DNA from 2 places in the Bradyrhizobium sp. SOJA106 genome. Region 2 is predicted to be linked to the other one. Evidence: predicted binding sites of a transcription regulator. Region 2 holds the regulator's gene; the other holds the start of a gene.
What was found. Region 2 encodes PhoB, which activates phosphate uptake and scavenging genes when phosphate is short. Its sites were predicted from a motif close to TGTCATNNANCTGTCAT; they were not measured.

Region 1: the regulator PhoB is predicted to act here: its motif matches at 3,730-3,746, upstream of ugpB (sn-glycerol-3-phosphate ABC transporter substrate-binding protein UgpB).

Annotation. Positions count from the first base shown of each region.
Region 1 covers NZ_CM182549.1:98,396-107,407, reverse strand. The annotation lists gene AC5V87_RS00470 (sn-glycerol-3-phosphate import ATP-binding protein UgpC) at 1-568, opposite strand, end outside; gene ugpE (sn-glycerol-3-phosphate ABC transporter permease UgpE) at 582-1,430, opposite strand; gene ugpA (sn-glycerol-3-phosphate ABC transporter permease UgpA) at 1,430-2,311, opposite strand; gene ugpB (sn-glycerol-3-phosphate ABC transporter substrate-binding protein UgpB) at 2,360-3,676, opposite strand; gene AC5V87_RS00450 (CaiB/BaiF CoA transferase family protein) at 3,894-5,111, opposite strand; gene AC5V87_RS00445 (organic hydroperoxide resistance protein) at 5,288-5,713, opposite strand; gene AC5V87_RS00440 (MarR family winged helix-turn-helix transcriptional regulator) at 5,869-6,327, shown strand; tRNA gene AC5V87_RS00435 (tRNA-Ala) at 6,427-6,502, opposite strand; gene AC5V87_RS00430 (TIGR02300 family protein) at 6,594-7,001, opposite strand; gene aroA (3-phosphoshikimate 1-carboxyvinyltransferase) at 7,172-8,509, shown strand; gene cmk ((d)CMP kinase) at 8,506-9,012, shown strand, end outside.
Region 2 covers NZ_CM182549.1:8,023,614-8,032,625, forward strand. The annotation lists gene argF (ornithine carbamoyltransferase) at 1-19, opposite strand, end outside; gene AC5V87_RS37920 (aspartate aminotransferase family protein) at 19-1,221, opposite strand; gene AC5V87_RS37925 (GcrA family cell cycle regulator) at 1,678-2,190, shown strand; gene phoB (phosphate regulon transcriptional regulator PhoB) at 2,292-2,999, opposite strand; gene phoU (phosphate signaling complex protein PhoU) at 3,022-3,738, opposite strand; gene pstB (phosphate ABC transporter ATP-binding protein PstB) at 3,750-4,568, opposite strand; gene pstA (phosphate ABC transporter permease PstA) at 4,565-5,410, opposite strand; gene pstC (phosphate ABC transporter permease subunit PstC) at 5,412-6,401, opposite strand; gene pstS (phosphate ABC transporter substrate-binding protein PstS) at 6,522-7,535, opposite strand; gene AC5V87_RS37960 (ATP-binding protein) at 7,680-8,978, opposite strand; gene AC5V87_RS37965 (putative bifunctional lysylphosphatidylglycerol flippase/synthetase) at 9,012-9,012, opposite strand, start outside.

The DNA of each region.
Region 1 (9,012 bases), 340 kb from region 2:
AGATCGACGTCGTGTTGAGCCGCCGCTGCAATTTGCGGATCTCGACGCGCATCGCGATGCGCAGCTTGGCGTCGAGGTTGGAGAGCGGCTCGTCGAACAAAAACACCTTCGGTTGGCGCACGATGGCGCGGCCCATGGCGACGCGCTGGCGCTGGCCGCCGGAGAGCTGGCGCGGCTTGCGCTCCAGCATAGCGGAGAGCTCGAGCACGCGGGCGGCTTGCTCGACACGGGTCTTGATCTCGGCCTCGGCCATGCCGCGGTTGCGCAGGCCATAGGCCATGTTGTTGTAGACGCTCATATGCGGGTAGAGCGCGTAGTTCTGGAACACCATGGCGATGTCGCGATCGGCGGGCTCGACCTGGTTGACGACGCGGCCGCCGATGTCGATCTCGCCGCCGGTGACGGTCTCGAGCCCCGCGACCATGCGCAGCAGCGTGGACTTGCCGCAGCCGGAGGGGCCGACCAGCACGCAGAACTGGCCGTCCGCGACATCGACGTTGACGCCTTTGATGGCCTCGAAGCCGCCGGTGTAGGTCTTGCGGACGTTGCGCAGGGTGACGTTAGCCATGAAAACTCGCTTCTTACTTTTCCGTCTCGACTAGGCCGCGCACGAACAATTTCTGCATCACGACGACGACGAACACCGGCGGCAGCATGGCCAGCACGGCGGTCGCCATCACGATCGGCCATTCGGTCAGCGCGTCGGTGGTGGTGATCATCTTGCGGATGCCGACCTGAATGGTCTGCATGTCGTCGCGCGTGGTGATCAAGAGCGGCCAGAGATATTGATTCCAGCCGAGGATAAACAGGATCACGAACAGCGCCGCCATGTTGGTGCGCGACAGCGGCAGCAGCGTATCCCAGAAGAAGCGCAAGGGACCGGCGCCGTCAATGCGCGAGGCCTCCAGCAATTCGTCCGGCACGGTCATGAAGAACTGGCGGAACAGCAGCGTCGCCGTCGCCGATGCGATCAGCGGCAGCGCCAGACCAGCATAGCTGTCGAGCATGTGCAGGTCGGCGACGATCTTGTAGGTCGGATAGATGCGCACCTCGACCGGCAGCATCAAGGTGATGAAGATGATCCAGAAGATCGCCATCCGGAACGGAAAGCGGAAATACACGATCGCATAGGCCGAGATGATCGAGATCGCGATCTTGCCGATTGCGATCGCCAGCGCCATCACCAGCGAGTTCAGCATCATGTTGCCGACCGGCTCGCGGGTCGAGCCGCTCGTGCCGATGAAGATGGTCTGGTAGTAGACCTCGAGGAAGTGCCCGCCCGGCAGCAGCGACATCTGCCCGTTGGCGATCAGCGCGTTGTCCTGGGTCGAGGCGACGATGGCGATGTAGACCGGGAACGCGACGATGGCGATCCCGATCCAGAGGATGATGTGCGCGACGTAGCGCCTGATGCCCTCTTCCTCGACCATCAGTAGGTCACCTTGCGTTCGACGAAGCGGAACTGGATTGCGGTGAGCACGATGACCATGATCATCAGGATCACCGATTGCGCCGCGGAGCTGCCGAGATTGCCGCCGAGCAGGCCGTCGGAATAGACCTTGTAGACCAGCGTCACGGTCGACGTGCCGGGTCCGCCGCGGGTCATGGTGTCGATGATGCCGAACGTGTCGAAGAAGGCGTAGACGATGTTGACCACCAGCAGGAAGAAAATGGTCGGCGACAGCAGCGGGAAGATCACGGTCGAGAACCGCCGCATCGGACGCGCGCCGTCGATCGCAGCGGCCTCGATCACGCTCTTCGGGATGCTCTGGAGACCGGCGAGGAAGAACAGGAAGTTGTAGGAGATCTGCTTCCAGGCGGCGGCGAGGATGATCAGCGCCGCGGCCTGGTTGCCGTCGAGCAGCGGATTCCAGTCGATGCCGAGGCCGCGCATGTAGCGCGAGAGCACGCCAAGCGAGGGATGCAGCATGAAGATCCAGAGCACGCCGACGACGGGCGGCGCCACCGCATAGGGCCAGATCAGCAGCGTCCGGTAGAGCATCGAGCCGCGCAGCGGCTCGTCAGCCATCACGGCGAGCAGCAGCGCAAAGGACAGCGACGAGATCGCGATGGCGAACGAGAAGAAGAAAGTCCGGACGATCGAGGCGAAATAAGCGGGGTCCTTGAACAGCTCGATATAGTTGTCGAACCACACGAAGCTCGACGACAGGCCGAAGGCGTCCTGGAGCAGGAAGGACTGGATCACGGCCTGCAGGGCCGGCCAGTAGAAGAAAATCAGGACGATCGCGAGTTGCGGGGCAACCAGCGCGTAGGGCAATAGCTTTGACTGGAAAATGGCTTGCTTTTGCATGATGCCCCAGCAGCGGCAGGCCGGGCGACCGGCCTGCCGCTGATCGCCTTACTTGACGGCGGTCTTTTCGAACTGCCGCAGCATCGTGTTGCCGCGCTCGACGGCGGCATCGAGCGCCTGCTTGGCGGTCTTCTTGCCGGCCAGCGCCTGCTCGATCTCTTCCGACCAGACGTCGCGCAGCTGCACCATGTTGCCGAGGCGCAGGCCGCGCGAGTTCTCGGTCGGCTCCTTATTGGTCAGCTCGAGCAGCGGCGTCTCGAGATAGGGCTGGTCCTTGTAGAACCCTTCTTCCTTCGCCTTGGCGTAGGCCGCCTTGGTGATCGGCAGATAGCCGGAGGCCTTGTGGATGTAGACTTGGCGATCGGTGTCGGAGAGGAAGGTCAGGAACTTCGCGACGCCCTTGTATTCGTCGGCCGACTTGCCGCCCATCACCCAGAGCGAAGCGCCGCCGATGATCGAGTTCTGCGGCGCGCCCTTCACGTCCGGATAATACGGCATCGGCACGGCGGTGAAGTTGAACTTGGCCTGCGCCTTGACGTTGCCGAAGAACGCCGACGAGGTCAGGTAGATCGGGCATTCGCCTGAGGTGAAGCGGCCTTCGCCGGTGTTGGTGCGGCCGGCATAGTCGTAGACCTTGGTCTTCTGCAGCTCGACCAGGTTTTCGAGATGCTTGACCTGGAGCGGGCCGTTGAATTCGAGCACGGTGTCGAAGCCGTCGAGGCCGTTGGCCTTGGTCGAGAGCGGCACGTTGTGCCAGGCCGAGAGCTGCTCGAGATTGACCCAGGTGACCCACGAGCCCGAGAAGCCGCAGGTGTCGTGACCGGCCGCCTTCAGCTTCTTGCCGGCCTCGAACACTTCAGGCCAGGTCTTGGGGATCTCGACATTGGCCTTCTTCAGCTCGTCGAGATTGACCCACATGACCGTGGATGACGAGTTGAAGGGAAACGACAGCATCTCGCCCTTCGAGGTCGAGTAGTAGCCGGTGATCGCGGGCAGGTAGGCCTTCGGATCGAACTTCTCGCCGGTCTCGGCCATCAGCTTGTAGACCGGCTTCACGGCGCCGGTCGCGGCCATCATGGTCGCGGTGCCGACCTCGAACACCTGCATGATATGCGGCGCGTTGCCGGCGCGGAACGCGGCGATGCCCGCGTTCATCGTATCGGCGTAGTTGCCCTTGTAGGTCGGGATCACCTTGTAGTCGCTCTGCGCGGCGTTGAAGTCGTTGGCGAGCTTGACGATGACGTCGTTGTTGGCGCCGGTCATCGCATGCCACCACTGGATTTCGGTCAGGGCCAAGGCCGGCGAGGCGCTGAGACCAACCGTGAGTGCAACAGCTGCAGCCGCGCCAAAATATCGAAGAGTCATCAAGAAAACCTCCCTTGCCCGTCAATGAAGAGCGCTTGCGCTAGCAGCGCCATATGACGTTCACATGACTGTGTAAGCGGCCGAAACGAAAGCGGCAAGCGCTGGAAAAGGGAAGCCGTCAAATAGGCGAATGCGACGCGGGCAGCCTCATGCATTCGCGCTGCACGTGTGCGGCTCGCGCCGCAGTGCGGCATCTGCCGAGTGAGGCGGTCGGACCCTAGCGCTTGCGCTCGGGCCCGCAGACCACGCCCTTGGCGACCATCGCGTCGATCTCCGACTTGGAGTAGCCGAACTCGCCCAGCACCTCGGCCGCGTGCTGGCTGAATTTCGGCGGCAGGCTGCGCAGGCTCGGCTTGCTGCGGTCGAGCCGGATCGGCGAGGCCACGCCCTTGTACCAGTCCTTCTCGATGACATCACCGCGCGCGATCGTGTGCGGGTTGGTCAACGCTTGGTCGATCTTCTGCACCGGACCGGCAGGCAGACCCGCCGCAAGCAGGCGATTGCACAGCGGCTCGGCCTCGTGCTGGCTGAACACCGCGGCCAGCTCGGCGCGGAGTGCCTCGCGGTTGGCGATGCGGTCCTTGTTGCGGGCAAAGCGCGGATCGGTGCCGAGCTCGGGCTTGCCGATCTCCTTGGCGAGCTTGCGGAAGGTGCCGTCATTGCCGACGCCGATGAAGATGTTGTCGGTCTTCGTCGGGAAGATCGCGTAAGGAACGAGGTTCGGATGCTCGTTGCCGGTGAGCGAAGGCGGCTTGCCATGCATGAAATAGTTCGCGGTGTGCGGATGCATGATGGCAAGGCCGGTCTCGTACAGCGTCGTTTCCAGGAACTGGCCCTTGCCCGAACGCTGCCGCTCGGAGAGCGCCATCAGGATGCCAATCGCGGCATAAAGACCGGTGGTGATGTCGACCAGCGGCACGCCGATCCGCATCGGGCCGCTCTCCACCGAGCCGGTCGCCGCGATCATGCCGGTCATGGCCTGGATGATGGCGTCATAGCCGGGATTGCCGCCACGCGGGCCATCGGCGCCGAAGCCGCAGATCCGGCAATGCACGAGGCGCGGGAATTTCTCGCGCAGCACCTCGTTGCCGATGCCCCATTTCTCCAGCGTGCCGGGCTTGAAATTCTCGATCAGGACGTCGGCCGTCTCCAGCATCTTCAGCAACACCACGCGGCCGCCGTCGGAGGCGAGGTCGAGGCCGATCGAGCGCTTGTTGCGATTGATGCCGACGAAATAGGCCGCGTCCTCCTCATGGAAGGGAGGACCCCATTCGCGCACCTCGTCGCCCGCCGGCGGCTCGACCTTGATGACGTCGGCGCCGTGGTCGGCGAGGATCTGGGTGCAATAGGGACCGCCGAGCACGCGCGTGAGATCGATGACGCGCAGCCCGCTCATTGCGCCCAATGCTGCTCCAGAACTGGCGGCTTCAGTCATGCCTTCGCTTCCCTGTGTCGGTCGTTTGGTCACAGGCCTAGCGAGGTTTGTTTGCGCCAGCAATGGCGCCGGGCGTAGGGCCGCATGCGCCGCCGCGCGCCAATCCCGCGGCGCGGCAAATCAAGCGGAAGCGGCCGGCCCGAGGGGGATCCCGGGCCAGCCAATCCATCGTCAGATCAGACGACCGTCAGGCGAACGTCGACATTGCCGCGCGTGGCATTGGAGTACGGGCACACCTGGTGCGCCTTCTCAACCAGCGCCTCGGCCTCCGCACGGGCGAGACCCGGCAGCGAGACGGCGAGGTCGATGTCGAGGCCGAAGCCGCCCTCGGAGCGCGGGCCGATGCCGATGGTCGAGGTGACCGATGCGTCGGCCGGAACCTTCGGGCCGCCCTGCGAGGCCACGAACTTCATCGCGCCGATGAAGCAGGCGGCATAGCCGGCCGCGAACAGCTGCTCGGGATTGTTGCCGGCGCCGCCGCCACCGCCGAGCTCCTTCGGCGTGGTAAGCTTGACGTCGAGTGCGCCGTCGAGGGTCGCAGCATGGCCGTCGCGGCCGCCGGTGGCTTTTGCGCTGGTCTTATAGAGGACGTTCACGGACATTTTCGTCTCCCTTGGGGTTCCGGGTTGGGACCCGCTCTATATCGCGGACAATTAGATTGCGCGCAATTGAAATTGTGCAGCCTCACATTTAATTGTCCGCAATTGAATCTGCCGCCGGCCGGCCCCAGGATGGGAGAAACGTCGTGAGATTCGTGATGCCCCGGAAAGTGCCGGCGCTGGACCCGCAGCGCCTCGACAACCAGATCTGCTTCGCGGTCTATTCCGCCGCGCATGCCTTCAACCGCGTCTACAAGCCGCTGCTTGACCGGCTCGGCCTCACCTATCCGCAATATCTGGTGATGCTGGTGCTGTGGGAGCGCGACGACGTCCCGGTCAAGGACATCGGCGAGAAGCTGTTCCTGGATTCGGGCACGCTGACGCCGCTCTTGAAGCGGTTAGAGGCCGCGCATCTGGTCAGGCGTACCCGCTCCAGCGAGGACGAACGACAAGTGCTGATCGCCCTGACGCCGCAGGGCCACGCACTGAAGGAAAAGGCACGCAGCGTGCCGCAATCGATTCTGGCGGCCTCGGACTGTTCGGTGTCGGAGCTGGTGGCAATGAAGGATGAGATCGTCGCATTGAGGGATCGGCTCAATGCGGTGATCGGGGAGTAGGGGAATTCGTGGAGGCCGGCTTCGCCCTTCGGGCCGCGCCGCGGCAGCCTTCGCTGCGATAAGGCTTGCCGAGCCGAAGCTGGCGAAGCCAGCGAAGGCTGGTGGAGCCAGGCGGGATCGAACCGCCGACCTCTTGCATGCCATGCAAGCGCTCTCCCAGCTGAGCTATGGCCCCTTAAATCGCGGGATGACCCTGGGGGATCACTCCCGACCGGCGAGCCTTCCGACTCGCGCGGTGCACCCTTTTTCACAGATCAGGGCTGATCTCAAGTCTCTTCATCACCTCCGACATCACCAATGATGTCGGTGACGTCCTCATCGCCCTCTTCTTCGTCGGCAATGAAGGTCGAATCATCGTCATCGTCGTCGTCGAGGGTCTCGTCGACCTCGATATCGTCCTCCGATTCGGGCACCACGGCCTTGACCTTGCCGGTGTTCTCCTCGGCATCGGCCTCCTCGAGGGAGACCAACTCTTCGGCCTCAGCCGGCTCCGGCGCGGTATCCTGGGCCATGTTGCGGGCTTCGGCGCCACGGGGCGCGCGCGCAGGGGCAATCGGGGCGATCGGAACCACTTCGCCGGTATAGGGCGAGATCACCGGATTCTTGTTGAGATCATAGAATTTCTTGCCCGTGGTCGGGCAAATACGTTTGGTTCCGAGTTCGGACTTGGCCACGGCAGGAATCCTGGGAATGTCTGAAAAGCGGTGCTTCACTTGGCTAGTTGGCGGCCCGCTGTCAATAGCGCATTACGGGAGAAAGACATGCCCGTGACGACGGAGAGACCATGTGATACCTGCCCCCGCGAGCCCCGCAGGGATGTTTCGGGCCTATCCAAGGACATAATGTGACCCATTCCGACAAGCCGACGCCCCTTCGGTCGCGCGCCAGCGGTCCACTGACCGGGAAAGTGCGGGTGCCCGGGGACAAGTCGATCTCCCACCGCGCCCTGATCCTCGGCGCGCTTGCGGTCGGCGAGACCAGGATTTCGGGCTTGCTGGAAGGCGAGGACGTCCTCAACACCGCCAAATCCATGCAGGCTCTTGGCGCTCAGGTCGAGCGCACCGGCGATTTCGCCTGGAAGGTTCAGGGCGTCGGCGTCGGAGGCTTTGCACAGCCCAGCGCGGCGCTGGATTTCGGCAATTCGGGCACCGGCTGCCGGCTGGTCATGGGCGCCGTGGCCGGCTGCCCGATCTCGGCGATTTTCGACGGTGATGCCTCCCTGCGCAGCCGCCCCATGCGCCGGATTCTCGATCCGCTCGAAAAGATGGGCGCCAGGGTCGTTTCCGGCGGCGAGGGTGGCCGCCTGCCGCTGACCGTCCAGGGCGCGCGCGATCCGCTGCCGATCACCTACAAGACTCCGGTCGCCTCGGCCCAGATCAAATCGGCCGTGCTGCTGGCGGGCCTGGCCGCGCCTGGCACCACCACGGTCATTGAAAACGAGGCCAGCCGCGACCACACCGAGCTGATGCTGAAGCATTTTGGTGCCGAGATCACCTCGGTGCCGGAAGGCCAGCATGGCCGCCGCATCACGCTCGTCGGTCAGCCCGAGCTGCATGGTGCCAACGTCGTCGTGCCCGCCGATCCGTCCTCTGCGGCATTCCCCATCGTCGCGGCGCTGATCGTCGAAGGCTCCGACATCGTGTTGTCCGACGTCATGACCAATCCGCTGCGCACCGGCCTGTTCACCACGCTGCGCGAAATGGGCGCCTCGATCGAGGAGAGCGAGGTGCGGCGCGATGCCGGCGAGCCGATGGCGCAGTTGCGCGTGCGCGCGTCAAAACTGCGCGGCGTCGAGATACCGCCGGAGCGCGCGCCCTCGATGATCGACGAATATCTCGTGCTGGCGGTCGCGGCCTCCTTCGCCGAAGGCACGACCATCATGCGCGGCCTGCAGGAGCTGCGCGTCAAGGAATCCGACCGTCTCGAGGCCACGGCTGACATGCTCCGCGTCAACGGCGTCAAGGTCGAAATCTCCGGCGACGATCTGATCGTCGAGGGCCGTGGCCATGTCCCCGGCGGCGGCACAGTCGCGACCCATATGGATCATCGCATCGCGATGTCCGCGCTGGTGATGGGGTGCGCATCCGACCAGCCCGTGACCGTTGACGATACCGCCTTCATCGCCACCAGCTTCCCGGACTTCATTCCGATGATGCGTTCGCTAGGGGCCGAGTTTTCATGATCATCGCCATCGACGGGCCCGCCGCCTCGGGCAAGGGGACGCTCGGCAAGCGCCTTGCCCATCATTACGGCTACCGTCATCTCGATACCGGTGTGATCTATCGCGCGGTGGCCTATGCCCTGATGCAGTCGGGTCATGATCTCCGGGACGAGGCGGCGGCGGTGCAGGCGGCGCTGGAACTCGATCCCGAAAAGTTCGGCAATCCCGCCCTGAAGACCCAGGAGGCCGGTGAGGGCGCGTCCATCGTTTCGGCCATCCCCAGGGTTCGCGAGGTCCTGCTCAATTTCCAGCGGCAATTTGCCGCCGATCCGCCCGGCGCCGTGCTGGACGGCCGGGACATTGGAACCGTGATCTGCCCGCATGCCGACGTAAAGATTTTCGTCGTTGCCGACCCCAGGGTTCGTGCGCGGCGCCGGACCATGGAGGCGAGGGCGAGGGGCGAGCAAGTGGACGAGGCGGCCGTGCTCGCCGACATCATCCAGCGCGACGAGCGTGACAAGAAC
Region 2 (9,012 bases):
GCTTGGGTGAACTGCTCATCAGCTTGCCGCCCGCTTGTTGCCGGCAAGGGCCGTGCAGGCGCGCTCGAGCCGCACGACGCTATCCTCGATCTCGGCTTCTGTGACGACCAGAGGCGGCAGGAAACGCACGACATTGTCGCCGGCGCCGACGGTCAGCAATTTTTCGTTGCGCAGCGCTGCGACCAGATCGGCGGAGGGCACCACGGCCTTGATGCCGATCAGGAGCCCCTCGCCGCGCACCTCGCTGACGACGTCGGGGTGACGGTCGATCACGGAGGCGAGCTTCTGCTTGAGCAGCAGCGACATCTTCTGCACGTGATCGAAAAAGCCGGGCTTGAGCATGACGTCGAGAACGGCGTTCGCAGCCGAGATCGCGAGCGGATTGCCGCCAAAGGTCGAACCATGCGAGCCGGGGCCCATGCCAGCCGCCGCCACCGCGGTCGCCAGCACTGCGCCAATCGGGAAGCCGCCGCCGAGCGCTTTCGCCAGCGACATCACGTCAGGCGTGACGCCGGTGCGCCGATGCGCGAACAGATCGCCGGTGCGGCCCATTCCGGTCTGCACCTCGTCGAACGCGAGCAGCAGGCCCTTCTCGTCGCAGAGCTGGCGCAACGCCTTGAGGAAGGCGGGCGGCGACGAACGCACGCCGCCCTCCCCCTGGATCGGCTCGATCAGGATGCCGGCGGTCTGCGGACCGATCGCCTTCTTTACGGCCTCGATCTCGCCATGCGGCACCTGGTCGAAACCGTCCATCGGCGGGCCGAAACCTTCGAGATATTTTGCAGCTCCCGTCGCAGCCAGCGTTGCCAGCGTGCGGCCGTGGAAGGCGCCTTCGAAGGTGATGATGCGGTAGCGCTCGGGATGACCCTTCGAGAAGTGATGATGGCGGACCAGCTTGATCACGCCCTCCAGCGCCTCGGCGCCGGAATTGCAGAAGAACACGAAATCCGCAAAGCTCTCGCTGCATAGGCGCGCGGCGAGCTTCTCGCCATCGGGGCTCTGGAACAGGTTCGACATGTGCCAGAGCTTCGTCGCCTGCTCCTGCAGCGCCTTGACCAGCGCGGGATGAGCATGGCCGAGCGCATTCACCGCGACGCCCGATGTGAAGTCGAGATAGCGCTCGCCGTTGGTCGCGATCAGCCAGCAGCCTTCGCCGCGCTCGAAACCGAGGTCGGCCCTGGCGAAAACGGGGAGCAAATGCGGCGCGGCGCTGTTGGTCATGACGATCACTTGGATGTTGCGGACGGCCTGAGTGCGTTGCGCAACGCACCATTGACCGGCCCGGAAAACGAAACGTGCCGCCTTTTAAGGGCGGCACGCACGACTATCTTATGCTTGGTGAGACGGGTGTCAATGCCGCCCGAAAAGCCCCAGGAAACGCTGAATCCGTAGTCTTGCGGTGCCGATTTTGCGGGATTTTTCACCACGGAACATGTGGAAGCGAGTCGGCGGACTCTTGCGCGCGAGTCACGCCATATTGTAGCGTTTGGACTGTCAGATACGACATCTCGTGCAGCAGTTCTGATCCCAAGAGTCCTCATGTACCGGCGTAAACGTTCGGGCGCACCTTGTGTGCCCGGCGAGCCTTAAGGGATTCTGGCGGCACGGGTTTTTCAAGGCTTAGGCATTCGCTGTGAGGCCCCAGGATGGCTGGCCGGCAGCGAGGGAAAGGGTGCAATGACGGTTTTGACCTGGTCCGATGATCGCGTCGAGCAGCTGAAGAAGCTCTGGGAGGCCGGACTTTCGGCCAGCCAGATCGCGGCCGAGCTCGGCAATGTGACCCGCAATGCCGTGATCGGCAAAGTGCACAGGCTCGGCCTGTCCGGCCGCGCCAAGAGCCCCTCGTCGGCCGCGCCCCGGCCGCGCAAGGCGCGTCCCGCGCAGCACATGATGCGCGTGAGCCGCCCGATCTCGCGCGGCAACACCGCGCTGGCGCAGGCCTTCGAGGTCGAGGTGGAGGCCGAGCCGGTCACCTACGACAACGTGGTGCCGATGAGCCAGCGGCTGTCGCTCCTGGAGCTGAACGAGGCGACCTGCCACTGGCCGGTCGGCGATCCATCGAGCCCGGATTTCTTCTTCTGCGGCGGCAAGGCGCTCTCCGGCCTGCCCTATTGCGCGCAGCACTCGCGCGTCGCTTACCAGCCGGCGGCGGATCGCCGCCGCGCGCCCGCGAAGCCGGGCACGCGCTGAGCACTGCTTCAACGACATCGTCCCGGCACGCGGCCGGGACGATCCGAAGCAAAAAAGCGCGCCGCTCGGCACGCTTTTACTTTGCTCGCTTGCAGCCGTTCTTACGTCTGCTCCGCTTTCGCGAAGCGATCGTCCAGCGCGTAGCCGGCGCCGCGGACGGTGCGGATCGGGTCCTGCTCGCGGCCGAGATTGAGCAGCTTGCGCAGACGGCCGATATGCACGTCGACGGTGCGTTCGTCGATGTAGATGTCGCGGCCCCAGACGCTGTCGAGCAGCTGCTCGCGCGAGAACACGCGGCCGGGATGCTCCAGGAAGAACTCCAGCAGGCGATATTCGGTCGGACCGAGATCGATCGGCCGGCCCGAGCGCGCGACGCGACGCTTGTCGCGGTCGAGCTCGATGTCGCCATAGGCGAGCACGGTTGCGAGCCGCTCCGGGCTTGCGCGCCGCAAGAGGCCCTTCACGCGCGCCAGCAGCTCCGGCACGGAGAACGGCTTGACGATGTAATCGTCGGCGCCGGTCGCAAGACCCCGCACCCGCTCGCTCTCCTCGCCGCGCGCGGTCAGCATGATGATCGGAAGCTGCTTGGTCTCCGGGCGGGTGCGCAGCCGTCGGCACAGCTCGATGCCGGAGAGGCCCGGCAGCATCCAGTCGAGCACGATCAGGTCGGGGATGTGCTCCTTGAGACGGGTGTCGGCGTCGTCACCGCGCATCACCGTCTCGACGTCATAGCCATCGCCTTCGAGGTTGTAGCGAAGCAGCTCGGTGAGAGCTTCCTCGTCTTCAACCACCATAATGCGCGCGCCCATGGTGTCGTCGCTCCTTGACTCTTCAGCTATTCGGGATCGTCGTGGCAAAGGTCGTCATGTCACCCTTCGGCCGCTTGTCGGTGATCGCCTGGCCCTCGATCATGTAGAACACGGTCTCGGCGATGTTGGTGGCATGGTCACCGATGCGCTCGATGTTCTTGGCGCAGAACATCAGGTGAATGCAGAACGAGATGTTGCGCGGATCCTCCATCATATAGGTGAGAAGCTCGCGGAACAGAGAGGTGCAGATGGCGTCGACTTCCTCGTCGCCCTTCCACACCGCCATCGCCGCCGGCAGGTCGTGCGCGGCATAGGCGTCCAGCACCGACTTGACCTGCTGCTGCACGAGGTCGGTCATGTGCTCGAGGCCGCGGAACAGCTTCAGCGGATGAAAGTCCGTCTCCAGCGCCGCGACGCGCTTGCCCATGTTCTTGGCGAGATCGCCGATGCGCTCGAGATCGGTGGCGACGCGCATGGCGCCGACGATCTCGCGCAGGTCCACCGCCATCGGCTGGCGGCGGGCGATGGTGAGCACGGCGCGCTCCTCGATCTTCTTCTGGAGCGCGTCGATCTCGGCGTCGGTCGCGACCACGCGCTGGCCGAGCACGACGTCGCGACGGATCAGCGCGTCGACGGAATCGACGATCATGCGCTCGGCGAGGCCGCCCATCTCGGCGACCAGGCGGGTGAGCTCCTGGAGGTCGGTGTCGAAGGCCTTTGCGGTATGTTCAGAACCCATATCCCGTCTCCTCAGCCGAACCGGCCGGTGATGTAATCCTGCGTGCGCCGATCGCTCGGCGAAGTGAATATCTTGCTGGTATCGTCGAACTCGATCAACTCGCCGAGATACATGAAGGCGGTCTTGTCGGAGACGCGGGCCGCCTGCTGCATGTTGTGGGTGACGATCGCGATCGTGTAGTTCTCGGACAGCTCCTGGATCAGCTCTTCGACCTTGGCGGTCGAGATCGGGTCGAGCGCCGAGCAGGGCTCGTCGAACAGGATCACCTCGGGCCGCACCGCGACGGTGCGGGCGATGCAGAGGCGCTGCTGCTGGCCGCCGGAGAGCGAGAGGCCGGACGCATTGAGCTTGTCCTTGACCTCGTTCCACAGCGCGCCGCCGCGCAGCGCCTTCTCGACGCGGTCGTCCATCTCGGACTTCGAGATCTTCTCATAGAGACGGATGCCAAACGCGATGTTCTCGTAGATCGTCATCGGGAACGGCGTCGGCTTCTGGAACACCATGCCGACGCGGGCGCGCAGCAGGTTGAGGTCCAGCTTGGGGTCGAGGATGTTGGTCTGGTCGAGCATCAGCTGGCCGGTGGCGCGCTGGCCCGGGTAGAGGTCGTACATCCGGTTGAAGATGCGCAGTAGGGTCGACTTGCCGCAGCCCGACGGGCCGATGAACGCCGTGACGCGATTGGTGCCGAGCGTCAGGTTGATGTTCTTCAGCGCGTGGTGCTCGCCGTAATAGAAGTTGAGGTTGCGCACCGTCACCTTGGCCGGGGCCTCGGGCAGCGGCTGCGAGCCGTGCTGAACGGGCGTACTGACGGTAACTGACATATCGCTCATTTTGCGGTCCTCTCGGCGCTCAGGATGCGCGCGCCAATGTTCAGGGCAAGCACGGTCAACGTGATCAGCAGGGCGCCGCTCCAGGCGAGCTGCTTCCAGTAGGCATAGGGGCTCTGCACGAAGTTGTTGATGGTCACCGGCAGGTTGGCCATCGTCTTGTTCAGGCTCAGGCTGAAGAACTGGTTCGACAGCGCGGTGAAGAGCAGCGGCGCGGTCTCGCCGGCGACGCGGGCGGTGGCCAGCATCACGCCGGTGATGAGGCCCGAGCGCGCCGCGCGATAGGCGATGCGCTTGATCACCAGCGAGCGCGGCAGACCGAGCGCGGAGGCAGCCTCGCGCAATGCGTTCGGCACCAGCAGCAGCATGTCCTCGGTCGTGCGCAGCACCACCGGAATGACGATCACGGCGAGCGCGAGGCAGCCGGCGATGGCCGAGAAGCCGCGCATCGGCACCACGACCGCGCCGTAGATGAACAGGCCGATGATGATCGAGGGCGCCGACAGCAGGATGTCGTTGATGAAACGGATCACCGAGGTCAGCTTGTCGTTGCGGCCGTACTCGGCGAGATAGGTGCCCGCGAACAGGCCGAGCGGCGCGCCGATGCCGACGCCGAGCGCGGTCATGATCAGCGAGCCGACGATGGCGTTGAGGAGGCCGCCCTCGGTCGAGCCGGGCGGCGGGGTGTTTTCGGTGAAGACCTGGAGGTTGAGCCCGGTCAGGCCGTTGTAGAGCAGCGTCAGCAGGATCAGCGCGAGCCAGGTGACGCCGAAGGCGGCGGCGGCAAGGCAGAGCGCACGGATGACGATGTCCATGCGGCGGCGGCGTGCGTAAATCGGGTTCATGTTACTTCCCCGCCTTCTTTTCGAGACGCAGCAGCATCAGGCGCGCGGCGGCGAGCACGAAGAACGTGAGCACGAACAGCAGGAGGCCGAGAAGGATCAGGCCGGACTGGTGCAGGCCGTCGCTTTCGGCGAACTCGGACGCGATCGCCGCCGAGATCGTGGTGCCCGGGGCGAAGATCGACGAGGAGATGCGGAACGAGTTGCCGATGATGAAGGTCACCGCCATGGTCTCGCCGAGCGCGCGGCCGAGCGCCAGCATGACGCCGCCGATGACGCCGACGCGGGTGTAGGGGATCACCACGCTGCGGACGACTTCCCAGGTGGTGCAGCCGACGCCGTAGGCCGCTTCCTTCAGCACCGGCGGCACCGTCTTGAACACGTCGACCGAGATCGAGGTGATGAAGGGCAGCACCATGATGGCGAGGATCAGCGAGGCATTGAACAGGCTGAGATAGGACGGGGGACCGGCGAAGATCGCGCCGAGCACGGGGATGCCGTCGGAGATCTTGATCATGAACGGCTGGTAGGTGTTGGCCAGGAACGGGCCCAGCACGAAGAAGCCCCACATGCCGTAGATGATCGAGGGGATGCCGGCGAGCAGCTCGATTGCCATGCCGATCGGGCGGCGCGCCCATTGCGGGCACAGCTCGGTGAGGAAGATGGCGATGCCGAGACCGACCGGAATGGCGATCAGCATCGCGATGAACGAGGTGACGAGCGTGCCGTAGATCGGGCCGAGCGCGCCGAGCACGGGGGGATCTGCCGACGGCGCCCAGCGCTGCGTCCACAGGAACGAGAGGCCGTATTCCTTCATCGCCGGGAAGGCACCGACGATCAGCGAAACGATGATGCCGCCGAGGATCAGCAGCACGGAGATCGCGCTGAGCCGCGTGATCCAGTAGAAGGTGAGGTCACCGAGCTTGAACGCGCTCAACGCCTTGGCGCGATCGTACGGTCCGGCGGCATCAACTACATTGCTCTCGACAGCCATCTCTGCCACGCCGATCCCCTGTACCTGTTTATATACGCTTGTTGTCGGTGCTGCGCTCCGGATGCAGCGCGAGGCCGATCCGGAGCGGACGTCTTTGAGGTCCCGGCAATCGAGAGCGCCTTAGCTCTTAATGTCGGCCGACCAGGTCTTCTCGATCAGCTTCACGACGCTCTCGGGCATCGGGATGTAGTCGAGCTCCTCGGCGGCCTTGGCGCCGTTCTTGAACGCCCAGGTGAAGAATTTGATGGCTTCCTTCGACGCCGCCTTATCCGCCGGCTCCTTGTGCATCAGGATGAAGGTCGCCGCGGTGATCGGCCAGGACTTGTCGCCGGGCTGGTCGGTCAGGATGACGTAGTAGCCGGGAGCCTTGGCCCAGTCGGCGTTGGAAGCAGCCGCCTGGAAGGCTTCGACGGTCGGCTGAACCGTCTTGCCGGCCTTGTTGATGAGGGCGGTGTAGGTCAGCTTGTTCTGCTTGGCATAGGCGTACTCGACATAGCCGATCGAGTTCTTGGTCTGGCTGATGTTGCCCGACACGCCTTCGTTGCCCTTGGCGCCGACGCCGACCGGCCACTCGACCGCGGTGCCCTCACCGACCTTGCTCTTCCAGTCCGCGCTGGCCTTGGAGAGATAGTTGGTGAAGTTGAAGGTGGTGCCCGAGCCGTCCGAGCGGCGGACCACGGTGATGGCATCCGACGGCAGCTTCACGTTCGGATTGAGCTTCTTGATCGCGGCGTCGTCCCACTTGGTGATCTTGCCGAGATAGATGTTGGCAAGGGTCTCACCGTCGAACACCAGCTCGCCGGCCTTGACGCCCTCGATATTGACGACGGGAACGATCGCGCCCATCACCATCGGCCACTGGACGAGGCCGTCCTTCTCGAGCTGCTCTGCCTTGAGCGGCGCGTCGCTGGCGCCGAAGGTCACGGTCTTGGCCTGGATCTGCTTGATGCCGCCGCCCGAGCCGATCGACTGATAGTTCAGACCGTTGCCGGTCTCCTTCTTGTAGGCGTCAGCCCATTTCGAATAGATCGGGAACGGGAAGGTCGCACCGGCACCCGTGATGTCGGCAGCAAAGGCTGCCGTCGTCGTTGCGGCGACCAAGCCAGCAGCGACGATAGTTTTGATGAAATTCATGCTGGTCTCCATACAGGGGAACGAAGCGCCATCCGCGCCCGATCGCGCTCCCCGCGCCGCCCCTTTAGGAGCGGTCGGCTGTGCTTTTACGAAGGTTTCGTGACAGTTGGATGACACCACCAAGCGACTGGAATCGCTTTGATTTCAGCTCTGTGTCAGGTTCTTCACCTGAGGAAAACAGGCGGTGAAGGTGGCGCCCTGCCGGGGCACACTTTCGATCAAAAGCCGCCCGCGATGACGGTTAAGAATATGTTTGACCAGCGATAATCCGAGCCCGGTCCCGCCCTGCGAGCGGCTGTCGCCGACGTCGACCCGGTAGAACCGCTCGGTCAGGCGCGGCAGGTGCTCGGGCGCGATGCCGGGACCGAAATCGCGCACAAGGACCCGGATTTCCTGGGTTCCATCCGTGTCTGCCGGAACCGTCAGCGACACGATGACCCGGCCGCCCGAGGCGCCGTATTTGAGCGCGTTCTCGATCAGGTTCTCGAACAGGCGCAGCAGCTCCTCGCGATCGCCCGCGATCATGACGGGGGTCTCCGGCAGATGGGTCTCGACCTCGACCTGGCGCTCCCGCGCCAGCGGCTCCAGCCCGTCGGCGACCTGGAAGATGATCGGCAGCAGGTCGACCAGAGTGTCGGGCCGCACATGGGCCGACAATTCGACCCGCGACAGCGAGAGCAGATCGTCGATCAGGCGCGCCATGCGGGTGGCTTGGTTGTGCATGATGCCGAGAAAGCGCTCGCGTGCTTTCGGATCGTCCTTGGCCTGGCCCTGCAGCGTGTCGATGAAGCCGGACAGCGCGGCCAGCGGTGTGCGCAGCTCGTGGCTGGCATTGGCGACGAAGTCGGCGCGCATCTCCTCGACCCGGCGCAGCGGCGTCTGGTCGTGGAAGGTCATCAGCATGCATTTGTCGGCGCCGCCGAAGGTGGTCGGAACCGGCACCGGGGTGATGATCAGCTCCATCCAGCGATCGACCGGAACGTGGTCGAGGTAGGTGGCGCGCCGTGGCTCGGTGGTCGCGATCGACTCGCGCAGCGCGGTGATGATCTCCGGCGAGCGCAGCGCGAACTGGGCGAGCTCGTTCTTGCGCAGCGCCGGCGCGAGCTGGGCGGCTGCGGCATTGAGATGGATGACGCGGCCGGCGCGGTCGAGCAGCACCGCCGGATCCGGCATGCCGGCGACCACCGCGGCCACCGCCGCGCTTTCGACCGGGTTAACGCGGCGGGTGTCGTCGCGCGAGGCGGCGTTGTCGTGCAGCCGCCAGGGGATCAGCGCCGCAGCGGCGATGCAGAGGAATACTGTCGCGGCGCGGATCACCGACAATTCGCCGAGCGAGACCACGACCGACAGCGCCAGCGCCGCGGCGATCAGGATGACGGTGGAATGGCGCAGCCGGTCGGACCAGGGCTGCGCGGAGGGAGACGATGGGGCGTCGATCGCCATCGGTGCGGGCTTCTCCTAAGGACTCGACGCCGTT